DNA from 3 places in the Cytobacillus sp. C11.1 genome. Region 2 is predicted to be linked to each of the others. Evidence: a T-box and tRNA genes for the amino acid it is inferred to sense, from the RefSeq annotation. Region 2 holds a T-box; the other regions hold tRNA genes.
The links. A T-box is a leader RNA that pairs with one kind of tRNA and senses whether it is charged. The one in region 2 lies ahead of serS (serine--tRNA ligase), so its partner is inferred to be a tRNA-Ser.

Region 1 (4,029 bases), 260 kb from region 2:
ATTTTAAAAGAAATGAAGGATGAGATTTTCTATTTAATCGTTAATGAAGCAGGAGCTAGCGTCTATTCTGCATCCGATTTGGCAAGAGAGGAATTCCCGGATCTGCAGGTAGAAGAAAGGAGTGCGATATCCATTGCACGCCGCCTTCAAGATCCGCTTGCAGAGCTTGTGAAAATTGATCCAAAATCTGTTGGTGTGGGGCAATATCAGCATGATGTATCCCAAAAGAGATTGTCCGGGTCGCTGGACTTTGTAGTGGAAACTGCAGTAAACCAAGTGGGTGTCAATGTCAATACAGCATCATCGTCACTTCTCCAGCATGTTGCGGGGCTCTCAAAAACAGTTGCCAATAATATAGTCAAAAAGCGTGAAGAGGATGGAAAGTTTGCAAACCGCAAGCAGCTGAAAAAAATTCCGCGCCTTGGAGCAAAAACTTATGAGCAGGCGATTGGATTCTTAAGAGTTGTGGATGGAAAAGAGCCGTTGGACAGGACAGGCATTCACCCTGAAACGTATGCAGAAGTAAATAAGCTGCTGACTAATCTTGGTTTTAAGTCCAATGATCTTGGGACCCTTTCATTAAGAAATGCCCTAGCAGGGTTGAACATTAGCCAAACAGCACAAGAGCTTGAAATTGGCGAACTGACGTTAAAAGATATAATCGATGCGTTAATGAGACCCGAAAGAGACCCTCGTGATGAGTTGCCAAAGCCTCTATTAAAGAAGGAAGTATTAAAGCTCGAAGATTTACAAGAAGGCATGGAACTTCAGGGGACAGTACGAAACGTAGTCGACTTTGGCGCTTTTGTTGATATTGGAGTCAAACAGGACGGCCTTGTTCATATCTCAAAACTTAGCCGTCAATTTGTAAAGCATCCATTAGATGTTGTATCTGTAGGTGATGTAGTCACAGTCTGGGTTGACTCTGTAGATAAACAGAAAGGAAGAGTCGCCTTAACTATGCTGGACCCGTCAAGTTAAATGGAAAAACACTGCTTATTTTGTCCAGCTTCAGCGCCTTGCTCTCGAGCCGTAAGTCAAATCACTCAGAAATCAGGACTTCCTGCGTGATTCGCCTTATGCTTATCGCAAGGCGCTCAGCTTTTCTATGAGCAGTGTTTTTTTCTATAAAAAAACCAGCATTGATTTAATAATTTTATCTGATAACGGTCCTTCTCGTAAAACGCACGCTGGATTTGGTTCTGAAACCAAACAGGCATATGATTACCTCCCGTATGTTAGGTTTAATCCTTAAGGTGTATGTGGATATGGAATGGATTCCTTATCGTAAGGAAAGTAGGGGCTCCTAAAAATCAGAACAGCTCCTTCTCTGTAAAAGGTATATATAATGTATGCTATAATAGGTTGTCATGTTCACTATAAAAGGGGAAAACATTGCAATGAAAGACAAAGATCTTCAAATACTTGTTGAAAAGATATCTTTAGAAAGCTTTGGCAAACTATTTCGCCACCAAGCATACTTTAATGCCAGGCTTAGATCGACGGGCGGAAGGTATTTGTTAAACTCTCATCATATAGAAATAAATAAAAAATATTATGAGCAGCTTGGAATTGAAGAACTTGTTGGCATAATTAAGCATGAGCTTTGCCATTATCATTTGCACTTAGAGGGCAGAGGATATAAACACCGTGATCAGGATTTCAGGCAGTTAATGAAAGAAGTGGGAGCGCCACGATTTTGCTCAGCTTTGCCTGATCGCCAAAAAAGAAGAACACCCAAGAAAATACTTATTTACATTTGTAAAGAGTGCAATCAAACTTATCAGAGAAGAAGAGCTATTGATACCAAGAGATATGTTTGCGGAAAATGCAGGGGGAAATTAGTGTTCGAAAAAGAATTGACAATGGATTAAAAAGGATTTATATTTAGTAATTGTCGCAGGACAATAATAGGACGAGAGGTTAATAAATTCTTTCAAAAACAAGCTTGACTTTTGAAGTCCACGTCCTTATAATGTAAAGAGTCGATAAGATGATTACCACGATTTCGACTAAGATTCATTACTATTCCGCAGTAGCTCAGTGGTAGAGCATTCGGCTGTTAACCGAACGGTCGCAGGTTCGAATCCTGCCTGCGGAGCCATATTTGGGGAAGTACTCAAGTGGCTGAAGAGGCGCCCCTGCTAAGGGTGTAGGTCGCGTAAGCGGCGCGAGGGTTCAAATCCCTCCTTCTCCGCCAGAATATTCTCACAATGGCCCGTTGGTCAAGCGGTTAAGACACCGCCCTTTCACGGCGGTAACACGGGTTCGAATCCCGTACGGGTCACTTTCTTTTAAAAAAACAATAAGCAGGTCCCGTGGTGTAGCGGTTAACATGCCTGCCTGTCACGCAGGAGATCGCGGGTTCGATTCCCGTCGGGACCGCCATTTGTTGGGCTATAGCCAAGCGGTAAGGCACCGGACTTTGACTCCGTCACTCGCAGGTTCGAATCCTGCTAGCCCAGCCATTTTTTGTTTGTGAGCCATTAGCTCAGTCGGTAGAGCATCTGACTTTTAATCAGAGGGTCGAAGGTTCGAGTCCTTCATGGCTCACCATTTTAATTTAATATTGCGGGTGTGGCGGAATTGGCAGACGCACCAGACTTAGGATCTGGCGCCGCAAGGCGTGGGGGTTCGACTCCCTTCACCCGCACCATTAATTACCATTGAATTGTTTATTTCATCCTGGTATGATAGTTATTGTCGCTTCATTAAGCGGTCGTGGCGGAATGGCAGACGCGCTAGGTTGAGGGCCTAGTGGGGGCAACCCCGTGGAGGTTCAAGTCCTCTCGGCCGCACCAAAGAAAGTTGTTGACAGACGGTTTTTAAGCCATTATAATATAAGAGTTGCTTTTAAAAATGCGCCCGTAGCTCAATTGGATAGAGCGTTTGACTACGGATCAAAAGGTTAGGGGTTCGACTCCTCTCGGGCGCGCCATATTTACGGGGAGTAGCTCAGCTTGGTAGAGCACTTGGTTTGGGACCAAGGGGTCGCAGGTTCGAATCCTGTCTTCCCGACCATTCGGGAAAAACAAATATATATGCGGGTGTAGTTTAGTGGTAAAACCTCAGCCTTCCAAGCTGATGATGAGGGTTCGATTCCCTTCACCCGCTCCAATTTTATTGATCTTTGAAAACTGAACGAACAAAAACGTCAACGTTAATTCTTTAGTCTTTTTTGAAAAGACAACTTATGAGCTTAATCAACTCTTATATGGAGAGTTTGATCCTGGCTCAGGACGAACGCTGGCGGCGTGCCTAATACATGCAAGTCGAGCGGACGGATGGGAGCTTGCTCCCTGAAGTCAGCGGCGGACGGGTGAGTAACACGTGGGCAACCTGCCTGTAAGACTGGGATAACTTCGGGAAACCGGAGCTAATACCGGATAACTCTTTCCCTCACATGAGGGAAAGCTGAAAGATGGTTTCGGCTATCACTTACAGATGGGCCCGCGGCGCATTAGCTAGTTGGTGAGGTAACGGCTCACCAAGGCAACGATGCGTAGCCGACCTGAGAGGGTGATCGGCCACACTGGGACTGAGACACGGCCCAGACTCCTACGGGAGGCAGCAGTAGGGAATCTTCCGCAATGGACGAAAGTCTGACGGAGCAACGCCGCGTGAGTGATGAAGGTTTTCGGATCGTAAAACTCTGTTGTTAGGGAAGAACAAGTACCGGAGTAACTGCCGGTACCTTGACGGTACCTAACCAGAAAGCCACGGCTAACTACGTGCCAGCAGCCGCGGTAATACGTAGGTGGCAAGCGTTGTCCGGAATTATTGGGCGTAAAGCGCGCGCAGGCGGTTCCTTAAGTCTGATGTGAAAGCCCCCGGCTCAACCGGGGAGGGTCATTGGAAACTGGGGAACTTGAGTGCAGAAGAGAAGAGTGGAATTCCACGTGTAGCGGTGAAATGCGTAGAGATGTGGAGGAACACCAGTGGCGAAGGCGACTCTTTGGTCTGTAACTGACGCTGAGGCGCGAAAGCGTGGGGAGCAAACAGGATTAGATACCCTGGTAGTCCACGCCG
Region 2 (4,029 bases):
GAAGATAAGGTAAAGATCGTATCCAAGGATCCGATTGAAATGGTTGTAAAAAATGGTGAAAAAGAAAATTATAAACCAGTCCTTGTCCTTGATAAAAAGAAATTGAACGAAGATGGAGAATTAACGGCTCCTATTAAAAAAGGAGAAAAAATTGGCTATTTAACTCTTGAGTCTGCCAAGGATGGAAAACTGGAATTCTTGTCTGATAAAGGAAAAGGCAATATTCAAGTAGATGTGGTAGCTGCTGAAAATGTTGAAAAAGCAAACTGGTTTGTCCTTACGATGCGGAGCATCGGCGGTTTCTTTGGAGATGTTTGGGGCAGTGTTTCCTCAACTGTAAAAGGTTGGTTTTAAGAAAAGGGCTTTCCTGTCTTGACAGGAGCCCTTTTTCATTGCATATTTTCAATAGGGAAAATTCCGAGTAAAAGAATGTATTTTCCTTTTTTTGAAAAATTACTTTTATCTTAATATTTAACCCATCAATAGCAGATGGTATTTATGAAGGGGGATAAACATGAAGACAGGTACAGATCGAGTTAAACGTGGAATGGCAGAAATGCAAAAGGGCGGCGTCATTATGGACGTTGTTAACGCGGAGCAGGCAAAAATTGCAGAAGAAGCTGGTGCAGTAGCGGTAATGGCACTAGAACGTGTTCCTTCTGATATCCGTGCGGCAGGCGGCGTGGCGCGCATGGCAGACCCGCGTATTGTTGAAGAAGTAATGGGCGCAGTTTCAATCCCGGTAATGGCTAAAGCACGTATCGGACATATTGTTGAAGCTCGTTTGCTCGAAGCGATGGGTGTAGATTACATAGATGAGAGTGAAGTTTTAACTCCTGCTGATGAAGAATACCATCTTAACAAAAGAGATTATACAGTTCCTTTCGTTTGCGGCTGCCGTGATTTAGGCGAAGCTGCCCGCCGTATTGGCGAAGGTGCATCCATGCTTCGCACAAAGGGTGAACCTGGAACTGGAAATATTGTCGAAGCTGTTCGCCATATCCGCAAGGTGAATGCACAGGTGCGCAAGGTTGTTGGCATGAATGAAGATGAACTTATGACTGAAGCTAAGCTTCTAGGAGCGCCATATGAGCTTCTTTTGGAAATCAGAAGCCTTGGACGCCTTCCAGTGGTAAACTTTGCAGCAGGCGGTGTGGCAACACCTGCAGATGCGGCTTTGATGATGGAACTTGGAGCTGACGGTGTATTTGTCGGATCTGGTATCTTCAAGTCAGAGAACCCGGCTAAGTTTGCACGTGCTATTGTGGAAGCAACAACACATTATCAAGACTATAAATTAATTGCTGAACTTTCAAAAGAGCTTGGCACACCAATGAAGGGAATCGAAATTGCTTCATTGGCTCCTGAGGCTCGTATGCAGGAGCGCGGCTGGTAAGGAGAATAGGTATGATAAAGGTTGGAGTTTTAGGGCTGCAGGGTGCTGTAAGAGAGCATGTGCGCTCTATCGAGGAATGCGGTGCAGAAGCCGTAGTCATTAAGCGCAAAGAGCAGCTTGAAGAGGTGGACGGGCTTATATTGCCTGGCGGTGAAAGTACAACAATGCGCCGCCTGATTGATAAATATGATTTTATGGATAGTCTTAAGGAATTTGCACGTTCAGGCAAGCCGATGTTCGGAACCTGTGCAGGCTTGATCCTTCTATCAAGTAACGTAATTGGTTATGAAGAACCGCATATTGGTGTAATGGATGTTCAGGTTGAGAGAAATTCTTTTGGGCGCCAAAGAGAAAGCTTTGAAGCGGATCTTGATATCGCTGGAGTAGCCGAGGATTTTGCAGCAGTCTTTATTCGTGCTCCGCATATTGTTGAAGCAGGGGGAAATGTAGAAATCCTCGCTAAACATAATGACCGCATTGTGGCTGCCCGTGAAGGCCGATTCCTTGGATGCTCATTCCATCCAGAGCTTACAGACGATCACCGCCTTACAGCATATTTCATTGAGATGATCAAAGAATATAAGCAATCTTAATTTTGAATATTTTGGTTGCAAAAGGAACATAATTGTAGTACATTATGAATTACAAAAATTCTTATAGCTAAAGCAATGAGAGGAACTAGTAACAGGAATTTGTTCTGAAGAGAGCCGGTGGCTGGTGAGAACTGGTGAATAAACCCTGCGAATCCATCCTCGAGCAAGGCATGGAACACTTGGCAGTAGTTTTACCGCTAAGATTAGTAAATGCTTTCGGTTAAAACCGTTATGAATTTAAGGTGGAAAGCTTATGCTTTCAACTAGGGTGGCAACGCGGGTAACTCTCGTCCCTTTTTGGGGACGGGAGTTTTTTGTGTTTTAATCATTTTTTATACTAGGAGGTTTTAAAGAATGCTGGACATTAAGTATTTAAGAGCCAATTTCGAAGAAGTGAAAAACAAGCTTCAGCACCGGGGAGAAGATTTAACAGACCTCGGAAAGTTTGAAGATTCCGATGTAAAAAGACGTGAGTTAATCGTTGAGGCTGAACAGCTGAAGAGCAAAAGAAATGAAGTATCCCAGCAGGTAGCTGCATTAAAGCGCGAAAAGCAGGATGCAGACCACTTAATCGCTGAAATGAGGGAAGTTGGCGATAAAATCAAAGCACTGGATGAGGAGCTCCGAACGGTTGAGGAAGAATTGGACCAATTGCTGCTAAGCATCCCGAACATTCCACATGAGAGCGTGCCTGTTGGCGAAACAGAGGATGACAATGTGGAAATCCGCAAGTGGGGAAAAGTCCGTGAATTTGATTTTGAACCTAAAGCGCATTGGGATGTTGCAACAGATTTGGATCTGCTTGATTTTGAACGTGCAAGCAAAGTAACAGGCAGCCGCTTTGTATTTTATAAAGGTCTGGGCGCTCGCCTGGAACGTGCCTTATTCAATTTCATGCTTGATTTGCATACGGAAGAGCACGGCTATAAAGAGGTGCTTCCTCCATACATGGTTAACCGCGCAAGCATGACAGGAACGGGACAGCTTCCGAAGTTCGAAGAAGATGCATTCTTGATTGAAAGCGAAGATTATTTCTTAATTCCTACGGCGGAAGTACCTGTCACAAATATGCATAGGGAAGAGATTCTGACTGGCGAGGAGCTTCCGGTTAATTATGCGGCATTCAGTGCATGCTTCCGTTCTGAGGCTGGATCTGCAGGACGCGATACACGCGGATTAATCAGGCAGCATCAATTTAACAAGGTGGAACTTGTAAAGTTTGTGAAGCCGGAAGAGTCTTATGATGAACTGGAGAAGCTGACAGGCCATGCAGAAAAGGTACTTCAGATGCTGGGGCTTCCATACAGAGTCATGAGCATGTGTACTGGCGACCTCGGATTCACGGCTGCGAAAAAGTATGATTTAGAAGTTTGGATTCCAAGCTATAACACATACAGGGAGATCTCTTCTTGCAGTAATTTTGAAGGATTCCAGGCAAGACGTGCAAATATCCGTTTCCGCCGCGAGGCTAAAGGCAAACCGGAACATGTTCATACCTTAAATGGTTCTGGCCTTGCGATCGGCCGCACGGTGGCAGCCATTTTGGAAAACTACCAGCAGGCAGACGGAAGTGTCATTATTCCGGAAGTATTGCGTCCTTACATGGGCAACCGTGAAGTCATTAAGCCATAATCTCTTCATTTTTGGGCGGGCCTGAAAACCCGCTCGGTTTTTTTATAAAATATGTTGACATCTTTTTTTAGAGGTGGTATATTATTTCTTGTCGATGCGGAGGAATACCCAAGTCTGGCTGAAGGGATCGGTCTTGAAAACCGACAGGCGGGTCAAACCGCGCAGGGGTTCGAATCCCCTTTCCTCCTCCATTTTAATTGACATCTAACACGCGCATAAATATTGGAGATACATAAAACCGCTGATAAACACAGCGGTTTTTTTGTTATATTTTTTAAAGGCTCCCAGATCGATGTTATTTTACTTTTCAGTATGTGGGTAGTGTCAAGTTAATCCCCCGAGGAGTGACCTATAGTTTGAAAAAGTAACCGATAAAATGATGTTTCGGCCGATATCATACTGCAAGCA
Region 3 (4,029 bases), 890 kb from region 2:
AGTTCGCTGCCCATAAAAAGAAGCTTCTTTCCAGGATGTGCAATCATATAGCCAAGAAGCAGCCTTAACTGGGCAAATTTCTCCCAGTAATTACCCGGCATTTTATCGAGCAGCGATTTTTTTCCATGAACAACTTCATCATGGGAAAGCGGAAGAACAAAGTTCTCCGTAAAAGCGTACAAAAGGGAAAACGTCATTTTCCCATGAACGGCGGAGCGCTTATCAGGCGCTGTTTCCATATATGTAAGCACGTCATTCATCCAGCCCATATTCCACTTGTAATGAAAGCCTAGCCCGCCATAATGGACCGGTGAAGTCACCTGTGGCCAATCTGTTGAATCTTCTGCCATCATTAAAAACGAGGGATCATATTGAGAGACAACTTTATTTAAGTTCTGCAGAAAACGGACACCAAATGGATTCTCCTTTTCTCCGTTCCGGTTTGGCCAATAAATGATATTTGCAACCGCATCAACCCGGAAGCCATCAATATGATAGTTTTCCATCCAAAAAACAGCATTGGAGATGAGAAAGCTTTGCACTTCATTTTTGCCAAGATCAAAATTGGCTGTTCCCCAAACACGATTCTCTCTGTCTCCTTCAGTTTCGTACTCATACAAATAGGTTCCGTCAAACTGATAAAGGCCATGGGCATCCTTGCAAAAATGCCCTGGAACCCAGTCCAGTATCACAGCAATCCCATGCTGGTGGCACTGGTCAACAAAATACATAAGTTCATGCGGAGTCCCATATCTGCTTGTTGCCGAATAATAGCCCGTTCCCTGATAGCCCCAGGAGGCGTCGAGCGGATGCTCAATGACAGGAAGCAGTTCAATATGGGTAAAGCCATGCTCCACTGCATAAGGAATCAGTTCATCTGCAAGCTCCTTGTAAGAAAGCAGGCTGCCATCTTCTTTCTTTTTCCAGGACCCCAAATGCACCTCATAAATAACAGCAGGCTCTGAATAAATCTTCTTCTTCTCCTTTTTCTGCATCCATTTGCTATCATTCCATTGATAGCCTTCCAATGAAGACACAATAGAAGCCGTATTGGGTCTGACCTCTGAATGGAAGCTGTACGGATCTGACTTTAGTAAAACCATTCCTTCCTTTGTTTTAATTTCATACTTATACAAGGCACCCTGCATGTCTTCATCCAGCTGAATAAACCAAACACCTTCATTATTCACTCTATGTAAGGTATAGCCTTCTCCATTCCAATCATTGAAATCACCGACTAATCTGACAATTTCAGCATTCGGTGCCCAAACACAAAAACGGGTAAAAACTCTTCCATCTTCCTCAACTACATGCGCACCAAATAACTGATGACTCTCAAAAAATGTTCCTTCATGGAACAAATGCAGCTGATAATCGGTTGGAAACAAAGTATCCACTAGCATCCTTCTCCCCACCCAGTCTCAAATTCTTATGACTTTCCTTTTATATTCGTGCAAGGAAGAAAAAATCCTTGTAAAAGTTTTTTTAATTTTATGACAGTAACATTCAAAATGCGCTAAAAACCGGAACGTTTTTACTTTATTCAGCAGCCTTCGACATAATCTGGAACAAACTTAGACAAAATAACACAAACTATGCAAGCAATAAATGAAGGGAGAATAATATTTTGAGTAATAAAGAAGAAGAATTTTTATTAAACGAGGCAAATAAAGACCAAGTGAAGATTCCACTATTTGAAGCACCTGATGGAAAAATCCTGGCCACAGGAGATATGTTCAGAGGACCATACACAGGGGTTTCTTCGGAAATTGATTTGAATAATCCAGGGAATAAGCTGAGTGAGAAGGAAGAGAAGTTTGATTAGGAGGTAAAGCCCACTTTTAAACAATGGGAGTGTTAACCTTGCTGTTGAGCTCTGCTCCAATACACAGGTGCTAAAATAAGCATAAAGCTTTAACACAGACAAAAGAAAAAGGACAACAAAAAAGCTGCCAACATCATGTTGACAGCTTTTTTGTATGACCCCTACGGGATTCGAACCCGTGTTACCGCCGTGAAAGGGCGGTGTCTTAACCGCTTGACCAAGGGGCCAATATATGGCGGAGAAGGAGGGATTTGAACCCTCGCGCCGGTTGCCCGACCTACACCCTTAGCAGGGGCGCCTCTTCAGCCACTTGAGTACTTCCCCATATATGGCTCCGCAGGTAGGATTCGAACCTACGACCGTTCGGTTAACAGCCGAATGCTCTACCACTGAGCTACTGCGGAACAATCAAAATGGTGGGCCTAAATGGACTCGAACCATCGACCTCACGCTTATCAGGCGTGCGCTCTAACCAGCTGAGCTATAGGCCCATTTTGGAGCGGGTGAAGGGAATCGAACCCTCATCATCAGCTTGGAAGGCTGAGGTTTTACCACTAAACTACACCCGCATTAGGTTGTATAAAAGGTGGCTCAGGACGGAATCGAACCGCCGACACAAGGATTTTCAGTCCTTTGCTCTACCGACTGAGCTACTGAGCCATATAAAATTAGTAATCCTAAAGCTTGAAACATGTGCTCCAAAGCACTGTGTTCTTTGTTGCAGATTTTAAAAGCATGCCATTCAGGGATGTTAATGCTTCGCAGCTGCATTCTTTTAAAATCCTCTACCGACTGAGCTACTGAGCCATATTATAAAAATGGCGGTCCGGACGGGACTCGAACCCGCGACCTCCTGCGTGACAGGCAGGCATTCTAACCAACTGAACTACCGGACCAGATTGCGGGGGCAGGATTTGAACCTGCGACCTTCGGGTTATGAGCCCGACGAGCTACCGGACTGCTCCACCCCGCGGTAATAGTATTAAAATAATGGAGGAGGAAAGGGGATTCGAACCCCTGCGCGGTTTGACCCGCCTGTCGGTTTTCAAGACCGATCCCTTCAGCCGGACTTGGGTATTCCTCCGTATATAAGTGAAAATGGTGGACCTTGTAGGACTCGAACCTACGACCGGACGGTTATGAGCCGTCTGCTCTAACCAGCTGAGCTAAAGGTCCAGCTTCGTTTATAAAAATGGTAGCGGCGGAGGGGATCGAACCCCCGACCTCACGGGTATGAACCGTACGCTCTAGCCAGCTGAGCTACACCGCCAAAATGATATGATATTATATTTATGGTGGAGCCTAGCGGGATCGAACCGCTGACCTCCTGCGTGCAAAGCAGGCGCTCTCCCAGCTGAGCTAAGGCCCCATTTAGTATCTAGTGGTCGGGAAGACAGGATTCGAACCTGCGACCCCTTGGTCCCAAACCAAGTGCTCTACCAAGCTGAGCTACTCCCCGTTTTATGGCGCGCCCGAGAGGAGTCGAACCCCTAACCTTTTGATCCGTAGTCAAACGCTCTATCCAATTGAGCTACGGGCGCGTTTTTAAAATTCAACTGGTGCCGAGGACCGGAATCGAACCGGTACGGTAGTCACCTACCGCAGGATTTTAAGTCCTGTGCGTCTGCCAGTTCCGCCACCCCGGCAATTAAATGGAGCGGAAGACGGGATTCGAACCCGCGACCCCCACCTTGGCAAGGTGATGTTCTACCACTGAACTACTTCCGCAAAAATAAATGGTGCGGGTGAAGGGACTCGAACCCCCACGCCTTGCGGCGCCAGATCCTAAGTCTGGTGCGTCTGCCAATTCCGCCACACCCGCATATTTAAATGGTGAGCCATGAAGGACTCGAACCTTCGACCCTCTGATTAAAAGTCAGATGCTCTACCGACTGAGCTAATGGCTCATAAAAATCTCAAAGAGATTGAAGAGAAAATGGTGCCGGCGAGAGGACTTGAACCCCCAACCTACTGATTACAAGTCAGTTGCTCTACCAATTGAGCTACACCGGCAGCTTGTACATTTAAATTCAATGGTGGAGGATGACGGGATCGAACCGCCGACCCTCTGCTTGTAAGGCAGATGCTCTCCCAGCTGAGCTAATCCTCCATTATTAAAGCCCGGCAGCGTCCTACTCTCACAGGGGGACAGCCCCCAACTACCATCGGCGCTGAGAAGCTTAACTTCCGTGTTCGGTATGGGA

Region 1: it encodes a tRNA-Ser, which carries the amino acid that the T-box ahead of serS (serine--tRNA ligase) is inferred to sense. The anticodon was not compared.
Region 3: it encodes a tRNA-Ser, which carries the amino acid that the T-box ahead of serS (serine--tRNA ligase) is inferred to sense. The anticodon was not compared.

Annotation. Positions count from the first base shown of each region.
Region 1 covers NZ_CM176935.1:624,121-628,149, reverse strand. The annotation lists gene AC3ZVC_RS03180 (Tex family protein) at 1-981, shown strand, start outside; gene cmpA (cortex morphogenetic protein CmpA) at 1,107-1,220, opposite strand; gene AC3ZVC_RS03170 (SprT family protein) at 1,401-1,874, shown strand; tRNA gene AC3ZVC_RS03165 (tRNA-Asn) at 2,030-2,104, shown strand; tRNA gene AC3ZVC_RS03160 (tRNA-Ser) at 2,110-2,200, shown strand; tRNA gene AC3ZVC_RS03155 (tRNA-Glu) at 2,216-2,287, shown strand; tRNA gene AC3ZVC_RS03150 (tRNA-Asp) at 2,313-2,388, shown strand; tRNA gene AC3ZVC_RS03145 (tRNA-Gln) at 2,394-2,468, shown strand; tRNA gene AC3ZVC_RS03140 (tRNA-Lys) at 2,481-2,556, shown strand; tRNA gene AC3ZVC_RS03135 (tRNA-Leu) at 2,572-2,656, shown strand; tRNA gene AC3ZVC_RS03130 (tRNA-Leu) at 2,716-2,801, shown strand; tRNA gene AC3ZVC_RS03125 (tRNA-Arg) at 2,862-2,938, shown strand; tRNA gene AC3ZVC_RS03120 (tRNA-Pro) at 2,945-3,021, shown strand; tRNA gene AC3ZVC_RS03115 (tRNA-Gly) at 3,044-3,117, shown strand; rRNA gene AC3ZVC_RS03110 (16S ribosomal RNA) at 3,212-4,029, shown strand, end outside.
Region 2 covers NZ_CM176935.1:880,526-884,554, reverse strand. The annotation lists gene AC3ZVC_RS04575 (D-alanyl-D-alanine carboxypeptidase family protein) at 1-354, shown strand, start outside; gene pdxS (pyridoxal 5'-phosphate synthase lyase subunit PdxS) at 515-1,396, shown strand; gene pdxT (pyridoxal 5'-phosphate synthase glutaminase subunit PdxT) at 1,408-1,989, shown strand; T-box leader at 2,056-2,287, shown strand; gene serS (serine--tRNA ligase) at 2,344-3,621, shown strand; tRNA gene AC3ZVC_RS04555 (tRNA-Ser) at 3,720-3,812, shown strand.
Region 3 covers NZ_CM176935.1:1,772,516-1,776,544, reverse strand. The annotation lists gene glgB (1,4-alpha-glucan branching enzyme) at 1-1,403, opposite strand, end outside; gene AC3ZVC_RS08855 (hypothetical protein) at 1,628-1,825, shown strand; tRNA gene AC3ZVC_RS08850 (tRNA-Glu) at 1,981-2,052, opposite strand; tRNA gene AC3ZVC_RS08845 (tRNA-Ser) at 2,059-2,149, opposite strand; tRNA gene AC3ZVC_RS08840 (tRNA-Asn) at 2,155-2,229, opposite strand; tRNA gene AC3ZVC_RS08835 (tRNA-Ile) at 2,240-2,316, opposite strand; tRNA gene AC3ZVC_RS08830 (tRNA-Gly) at 2,321-2,394, opposite strand; tRNA gene AC3ZVC_RS08825 (tRNA-Phe) at 2,413-2,485, opposite strand; tRNA gene AC3ZVC_RS08820 (tRNA-Asp) at 2,645-2,721, opposite strand; tRNA gene AC3ZVC_RS08815 (tRNA-Met) at 2,725-2,798, opposite strand; tRNA gene AC3ZVC_RS08810 (tRNA-Ser) at 2,817-2,909, opposite strand; tRNA gene AC3ZVC_RS08805 (tRNA-Ile) at 2,925-3,001, opposite strand; tRNA gene AC3ZVC_RS08800 (tRNA-Met) at 3,019-3,095, opposite strand; tRNA gene AC3ZVC_RS08795 (tRNA-Ala) at 3,119-3,194, opposite strand; tRNA gene AC3ZVC_RS08790 (tRNA-Pro) at 3,208-3,284, opposite strand; tRNA gene AC3ZVC_RS08785 (tRNA-Arg) at 3,290-3,366, opposite strand; tRNA gene AC3ZVC_RS08780 (tRNA-Leu) at 3,383-3,471, opposite strand; tRNA gene AC3ZVC_RS08775 (tRNA-Gly) at 3,479-3,553, opposite strand; tRNA gene AC3ZVC_RS08770 (tRNA-Leu) at 3,563-3,647, opposite strand; tRNA gene AC3ZVC_RS08765 (tRNA-Lys) at 3,657-3,732, opposite strand; tRNA gene AC3ZVC_RS08760 (tRNA-Thr) at 3,763-3,838, opposite strand; tRNA gene AC3ZVC_RS08755 (tRNA-Val) at 3,860-3,935, opposite strand; rRNA gene rrf (5S ribosomal RNA) at 3,945-4,029, opposite strand, start outside.